2 regions of the Aromatoleum petrolei genome follow, and region 2 is predicted to be linked to the other one. Evidence: predicted binding sites of a transcription regulator. Region 2 holds the regulator's gene; the other holds the start of a gene.
What was found. The regulator sigma-54, encoded in region 2, starts transcription at its own class of promoters, with help from an activator protein. The targets are predictions, from matches to a motif close to TGGCACGCTTNCTGCTNA.
Positions count from the first base shown of each region.

Region 1: the regulator sigma-54 is predicted to act here: its motif matches at 1,893-1,910, upstream of ToN1_RS11375 (TorF family putative porin).

Region 1 is NZ_CP059560.1:2,486,529-2,490,435, forward strand. Features, by position in the region: gene ToN1_RS11365 (YifB family Mg chelatase-like AAA ATPase) at 1-1,251, opposite strand, end outside; gene ToN1_RS11370 (accessory factor UbiK family protein) at 1,364-1,627, opposite strand; gene ToN1_RS11375 (TorF family putative porin) at 1,957-2,697, shown strand; gene glnK (P-II family nitrogen regulator) at 2,748-3,086, shown strand; gene ToN1_RS11385 (ammonium transporter) at 3,098-3,907, shown strand, end outside.
Region 2 is NZ_CP059560.1:2,383,537-2,387,443, forward strand. Features, by position in the region: gene recA (recombinase RecA) at 1-108, shown strand, start outside; gene recX (recombination regulator RecX) at 126-575, shown strand; gene lptB (LPS export ABC transporter ATP-binding protein) at 562-1,284, shown strand; gene ToN1_RS10900 (RNA polymerase factor sigma-54) at 1,303-2,748, shown strand; gene hpf (ribosome hibernation-promoting factor, HPF/YfiA family) at 2,778-3,104, shown strand; gene ptsN (PTS IIA-like nitrogen regulatory protein PtsN) at 3,241-3,726, shown strand; gene hprK (HPr(Ser) kinase/phosphatase) at 3,695-3,907, shown strand, end outside.

The DNA of each region.
Region 1 (3,907 bases), 100 kb from region 2:
CACCGCCCAGGCCTGCGCGACGCGCTCGCGCACGGCCGCACTGGACTCGCCCGTCGGCTGTGCGCTCATCTCCGCATGGTCGAGCAGCGGCACCTCGATGACGAGATCCATGCGATCGAGCAGTGGCCCCGACAGGCGTCCGCGATAGCGCGCGACCTGGTCGGGCGTGCAGCGACAGCGTCCGCCCTTGTCGCCGGCGTGGCCGCAGGGACAGGGGTTCATCGCCGCGACGAGCTGGAAGCGCGCGGGGAATTCGGTGCGCTGGCGCGCGCGCGACACCGTCACGGAGCCCGTTTCCAGCGGTTCGCGCAGCGCCTCGAGCACGCGGCGGTCGAATTCCGGCAGTTCGTCGAGGAACAGCACCCCGCGGTGCGCGAGGCTGATTTCGCCCGGTTTCGGGTTCGCGCCGCCCCCCACCAGCGCCGGCGCGGACGCCGAGTGGTGCGGCGCGCGGTAGGGCCTGCGGCCCCAGCGACGGGCGTCGAAGCCGCCTTCGAGCGACTGGATGGACGCGCTCTCGATCGCCTCGGCCTCGTCGAGCGGCGGCAGCAAGCCCGGCAGGCGGCGCGCCAGCATGGACTTGCCGGTGCCCGGGGGGCCGAACATGAGTAGCGAATGCGCTCCGGCCGCAGCGACCTCGAGCGCGCGGCGGGCTTGCAGCTGCCCCTTCACCTCGGCGAGATCGGGTTCGTCGTCGCGCCCTTCCGCGACGGGTGGCGGCAGGCGACGCGCGAGCGGCGTGTGACCGTTCAGATGGGCACACACGGCCAGCAGGCTCGCCGCCGGCAGCACCTCGGCGCCGCGCGCGAGCGCCGCCTCGTCTGCATTCGCGGCCGGCAGCACCAGCGCGCGACCGCTGCGGCCGCTCTCCAGCGCCATCGCCAGCCCGCCGCGCACCGCGCGCAGGCTGCCGTCGAGCGACAGCTCCCCGACGAATTCATGCTTCGCGAGCCCCGCCGCATTCACCTGGCCCGACGCCACGAGGATGCCCAGCGCGATCGGCAGGTCGAAGCGCCCGCCCTCCTTGGGCAGGTCGGCAGGGGCAAGATTCACCGTGATGCGGCGTTGCGGGAATTCGAATTGCGAAGTCGCGATCGCGGCGCGCACGCGTTCGCGCGCCTCGCGGACTTCGGTGTCGGGCAGACCGACCAGGTTGAATGCGGGCAGGCCGTTGGCGAGATGGACTTCCACCGTCACCTCGGGCGCGCCCATGCCTGCGAGCGCCCTGGTGCGTACGAGAGCCAGCGACATCGGTACCTCCGGAATGGACTGCGCTCAGTCTACCGGAGGCTCCGACAATGACGAAAGATTATCTTCGCGACATTGCAGCGAAAGCGCCCGCTGCACGGACGGGCGCTGCCGTTCACTCGTCGTCGCGGTCGGCGCGGGCGCGCGCCAGTTCGGATTCCAGCGTGGCGACGCGATCTTCCAGTTCGGCGAGCTTCTGACGCGCGTGCGCGAGCACTTCGCGCTGCACGTCGAATTCCTCGCGCGTGACCAGATCGAGCTTGCCGAAGGCGCTGCCGAGCAGGGCCTTGGCGTTCTTTTCGAAATCGCGGGCGGGATTGCTCGCGGCGAGTTCGGACAACTTGGCACCAATCTCGTCGAGGAAGCGGGGGCCTGCCATGTAGATACCTCTGGGGCGTAAGCGAAGGGCAAAAGTCTAGCACGGGCGCGGATGCGAGTACGGACGAGCGCCTGCCGCGCCCCATTCCGGTGAGCGGCCCGGCCACCGGGGGCGTCACGCACCACGAAATCGACTAGAACGCACCATGGAGGTGCATTTCGTGCGCAGGCACTCTGCTGCAAGTGCACAAAACCCCGCACCCGGCGCCTCTTCGAAACGCCATTTCTTTTTATAAACAATATTTTGTGCAGCCTTTTCGGCAACTTGGCACGCCGCGTGCAAAGGAGGACTCACCAGCAATCAAACGCCAACCATCAAGGAGCAGCACCATGCACAAGCGCATCATCGCCCTGGCCGTTGCAGCAGCCCTCCCGCTGATCTCCCCCGTGGCCGCCGCCGGCGACAGCCCGATCGCCGCGAACGTCGCCCTCGTCTCCGACTATGCCTACCGCGGCATCAGCCAGACCGACGAGAAGCCGGCGCTGCAGGGCGGGTTCGATTACGCGCACTCGAGCGGCCTGTACGTCGGCGTGTGGGGCTCGAACGTGTCCTGGCTGAGCGACCTCGAGCGTGGTACCGGCGAGAACTCGGGTAACAGCCTCGAACTGGACGTCTACGGCGGCTACAAGGGCACGATCGGCGACATCGGCTACGACGTCGGCCTGCTGCAGTACGTCTATCCGGGCGAGTTCGACTCGGGCTGGCGCAACACGATCGGCCTGAAGAACCCGAACACGCTGGAAGGCTACCTCGGCCTGTCGTGGCAGTTCCTGTCGTTCAAGTACTCGAACTCCTTCACCAAGCTGTTTGGCGCACCGGACTCCAAGGGCAGCCAGTATTTCGACCTCACGGCCGCCTACGAGGTGATCCCCGGCACGACGCTCAATGCCCACGTCGGCCACCAGATGATCGCCGGCCCGGCCGAGTCCTACTCCGACTGGAAGGTCGGCGTGAGCCAGTCCGTCGCGGGCGTCACGCTGGGCCTGCACTACGTGGATACCAACATGAAGGACAAGCGCGACTTCGACGCCGACGGCCGCTACGTCGTGAGCCTGAGCAAGACCTTCTGAGCCCGCAACGCCGCGGGGCCGCCGCCCCGCAAGACTGAAAGGAAACCATCATGAAATTCGTCACCGCCATCATCAAGCCCTTCAAGCTCGACGAAGTGCGCGAGGCCCTCTCGGCGATCGGCGTGCAGGGCATCACCGTCACCGAGGTCAAGGGCTTCGGCCGCCAGAAGGGTCACACCGAGCTGTACCGCGGCGCCGAGTACGTCGTCGACTTCCTGCCCAAGGTGAAGATCGAGGCCGCGATCGCCACGGAACTGCTCGAACAGGTCATCGAGGCGATCGAGAAGTCCGCCGCGACCGGCAAGATCGGCGACGGCAAGATCTTCGTCTTCGACCTCGAGCAGGCCATCCGCATCCGCACCGGCGAAACGGGCGCCGACGCGCTGTAAGGGAGAACATCATGAAAAAACTGTTTGCTGTCCTGCTTGCGGTGTGCGCACTCGGCTTCGCCGGGCTCGCCGGCGCCGAGGATGCCCCGGCCGCGGCCGAGGCCGTCACCGCGATCGCCGACGCGGCCGCGCCGGAAGCCGCCGCCGCGCCCGCCCCCACGGTCAACAAGGGCGACACCGCCTGGATGCTGACCTCCACCGCGCTCGTCGCCTTCATGGTGATCCCCGGCCTCGCGCTGTTCTATGGCGGCCTGGTGCGCTCGAAGAACATGCTGTCGGTGCTGATGCAGGTCTTCGTGATCTTCTCGCTGATGATCGTGCTGTGGTTCGTCTACGGCTACAGCCTCGCCTTCACCGAGGGCAACGCCTTCATCGGCGGGCTATCGAAGGCCTTCCTCAGCGGCGTGACGGTCGACTCCATGGCCGCGACCTTCAGCAAGGGCGTCGCGATCCCCGAGTTCGCCTACATCATCTTCCAGGCGACCTTCGCGGCGATCACCCCGGCGCTGATCGTCGGCGCCTTCGCCGAGCGCATGAAGTTCTCCGCGGTGCTGCTGTTCATGGTGCTGTGGTTCACCTTCTCCTACCTGCCGATGGCCCACATGGTGTGGTACTGGGCCGGCCCGGACGCCTACACCGACGCCGCCGCCGGTGACGCGGCCGCCGCGACCGCAGGCTTCCTGTTCCAGAAGGGCGCGCTCGACTTCGCCGGCGGTACCGTGGTGCACATCAACGCGGCGATCGCGGGCCTCGTGGGCGCCTTCATGATCGGCAAGCGCATCGGCTACGGCCGCGAATCGATGGCCCCGCACTCGCTGACG
Region 2 (3,907 bases):
CGTGCGAACGCGGCGCTCGCACGCGAGATCGAGAACAAGGTGCGCGTCGCGGTCGGCCTCAAGGAACTGCCGGCCGAGCCCGCGCAGCCGGCTGCCGAGGCGGCCTGAAGCCCCTTGCCCGGATCATGGCGGAGACGAGCCTGCGGGAACGCGCATTGCGGCACCTCGCGCGTCGCGAACACTCGCGCGCCGAATTGGTCCGCAAGCTCGCCCCGCACGGCTCCGCCGAAGAGATCGACGACGTGCTCGACCGCATCACCGAACTGGGCCTGCTCAGCGACCACCGCTTCGCCGAAGCCTGGGTGCGCGGCAAGGCCACCCGCTTCGGCACGGCACGCCTGCGGCGCGAGCTCGCACTGCGCGGGGTCGAGCGCGACACGATAGACGCGGCGCTCGAGGCCGAGGGCGTCGAGGACGACGTCGACCGCGCACGCGCCATCTGGCGCGGCAAGTTCGGCACCACGCCGGCCGACGCGCGCGAGTGGGCCCGCCAGGCGAGGTTCCTGCAAGGTCGCGGCTTCGGCACCGACGTGATCCGCAAGATATTGAAAGAGAACCCTGATGAGTCTGCTTAAGGTCGCCGGACTGCAGAAACGCTACAAGGCGCGCACCGTCGTCCACGATGTCGGCTTCGAGGTCGGCAGCGGCGAAGTCGTCGGCCTGCTGGGCCCCAACGGTGCCGGCAAGACCACCTGCTTCTACATGATCGTGGGCCTCGTACGTGCCGACGGCGGCGACATCCGCCTCGACGACGCCGAGCTCACGCACCTGCCCGTGCACGCGCGCGCGCGCCTCGGCCTGTCCTACCTGCCGCAGGAGATGAGCGTGTTCCGCAAGCTCACCGTCGCCGAGAACATCCGGGCGGTGCTGGAACTGCAGGGGCTGAACAGCGAGCGCGTCGACGAACGCCTCGAGGAACTGCTCGAGGAGTTGGGCATCGCCCATCTGCGCGACAACACCGCGGTGTCGCTGTCGGGCGGCGAGCGGCGGCGCTGCGAGATTGCGCGCGCGCTGGCGACCGACCCGCGCCTGATCCTGCTCGACGAACCCTTCGCGGGCGTCGACCCGATCGCGGTGCTCGACATCCAGAAGATCATCCGCTTCCTGCGTGACCGCGGCATCGGCGTGCTCATCACCGACCACAACGTGCGCGAGACGCTCGGCATCTGCAACCGCGCCTACATCATCAGCGAGGGCCGCGTGCTCGCGAGCGGGCGACCCGACGAGATCGTCGCCAACGAACAGGTTCGCCGCGTCTATCTCGGCGAGCATTTCCGCCTCTGATCCTGCCCGCGTAGCCCCATGAAACCGTCCCTCCAGCTCAAGATCTCCCAGCACCTCACGCTGACGCCGCAGCTGCAGCAGTCGATCAAGCTGCTGCAGCTGTCGACGCTGGAGCTCAACCAGGAGCTGGAACGCTTCCTCCTCGAGAACCCCATGCTCGAGCGCGAGGACGGCGACGGCAGCGACTTCGCCCCGGGTGCCGCGCAGCCCTCCGGCGAAGCGCCCGACTCCGGCAGCCAGGCCGACACCCCGACGCCCGGCGAGGAGGGGCATGGCGAGGCCGAACCGGCGAGTTTCGACGAAGCCGGCGAATGGTCGAGCGCGAGCAGTGGTTCGTCGAACCGCGACGATGACGACGACACCGACTTCCAGGAACTGCAGGCTGCCGGCACCAGCCTGCGCGATCACCTCGACCAGCAGGTGAGCCTGTCGCCGCTGTCGGATCGCGACCGCGCGCTGGTGCGCTTCATCATCGAGGCGCTCGACGAGGACGGCTACCTCAACCAGTCGCTCGAGGAGCTGCTGCCGCTGCTGCCGCCGGAACTCGAATACGACCTCGACGACCTCTCGATCGCGTTGCGCCACGTGCAGAACCTCGACCCGGCCGGCATCGGCGCGCGCAACCCGCAGGAATGCCTCAGCCTGCAACTCCGCGCAATGCCGTCGGACCCGACGCGTGACCTCGCGCTGAAGATCGTCGACGAGCACCTCGACCTGCTCGCTGAACGCAACTTTCTGCGCATCAAGCGCGCCACCGGCTGCGACGACGACGCACTGCGCGCCGCGCACGCGCTGATCTGCAGGCTCGATCCGCATCCGGGCTCGCAGCACTCGGTGCAGGAGACGCGCTACATCCTGCCGGATGTCGTCGTGCGCAAGATCCGCAACCGCTGGGCCGTCACGCTCAACCCCGAGGCGATGCCCAAGCTGCGCATCAACTCACTGTACGCCAGCATCCTGCAACAGAACCGCGGATCGGGCGGCGCGCTGACCAGCCAGCTGCAGGAAGCACGCTGGCTAATCAAGAACGTGCAACAGCGTTTCGACACCATCCTGCGGGTTTCGCAGGCGATCGTTGACCAGCAGCGACAGTTCTTCGATTATGGTGATGTGGCGATGCGACCCCTGACGTTGAGGGAGATCGCGGACCAGCTCGAACTGCACGAATCGACTGTTTCGCGGGTCACGACGCAGAAATTCATGGCCACACCGCGCGGCGTGTTCGAACTGAAGTATTTTTTCGGCAGTCACGTTGCCACCGACACCGGTGGGGCGGCCTCTTCCACGGCGATTCGAGCGCTGATTCGCCAGCTGGTGGAGGCCGAAGACAGGAAAAAGCCCCTGTCCGACGCGAAAATTGCCGAGTTGTTGGGCCAGCAGGGTATCGTGGTGGCGCGCAGAACGATCGCGAAATACCGCGAGTCACTCAATATTCCGCCGGTCAGCCTGCGCAAAGCGATCTGAAAAACGATCTGACAATACGAGGAAACATCATGAATCTCACCATCACCGGACATCACGTCGAAGTCACCCCCGCGATCCGCGAGTACGTCAATACGAAGCTCGATCGCGTCATCCGCCATTTCGACAACGTGACCAGCGTCAGCGTGATCCTGTCGGTGGAGAAGCTGCGCCAGAAGGCGGAAGTGACGCTGCACGTGCGCGGCAAGGACATCTACGTCGAGAGCGAGGACGCCGACCTGTATGCAGCCATCGACAGCATGGCCGACAAGCTCGACCGCCAGGTTCTCAAGTACAAGGCCAAGAACAACGACCACGGCCACGACACGCTGAAGCACCAGCAACCGACCGAGCTGTGATCCTTTAATTCACGCCGAGGGACCGGGGTGTGTTTATAATTCGCGCGTTTTCAACCCGCGCCTGCCGCACACCCCGAGCCTCCTCCCGCATCCGATCGGCAGCGGCACGGCCCGTGTCGTGCAGGTGGTGATCCGCATGAGCCTCATCGCCGAACTCCTGCCCCCCTCGAACGTCGTCATCGATCTGGACGCCAGCAGCAAGAAGCGTGTTTTCGAACAAGCCGGTCTCCTGTTCGAGAACCATCAGGGCATTGCCCGCAGCGTCGTCTTCGACAGCCTGTTCTCACGCGAACGCCTCGGCTCGACCGGCCTGGGTCAGGGCATCGCCATTCCCCACGGCCGCATCAAGGGCCTGAAGGAAGCCGCCGGCGCCTTCCTGCGCCTCTCGGCCCCAGTGCAGTTCGACGCTCCCGACGGCCGCCCCGTGACGATGCTGTTCGTGTTGCTCGTGCCCGAGCAGGCCAACGAAACCCACCTGCAGCTGCTGTCCGAGCTTGCGCAGATGTTCAGCGACCGCGACTTCCGCGAACAACTGCAGAACGCGCCCGACGTCGCGACGATCCATACGCTGTTTGCCTCCTGGGGTCCGCATGCGGCAGACCAGCGTCGCGCGGCTGTATGACCTGCACCGCGAACGGCTGGAGCTGACGCACGTCAGCGGCCGGCTGGACCGGGTCATCTCGGTCAACGAAGAGCGTATCTGGCCGGCCGACCTCGTCGGCCACCTGAACCTGATCCATCCGACGCGCATCCAGATCCTCGGCGCGGCCGAGCTCTCGTGGGCGCAGCGGCATTCGCGCGAA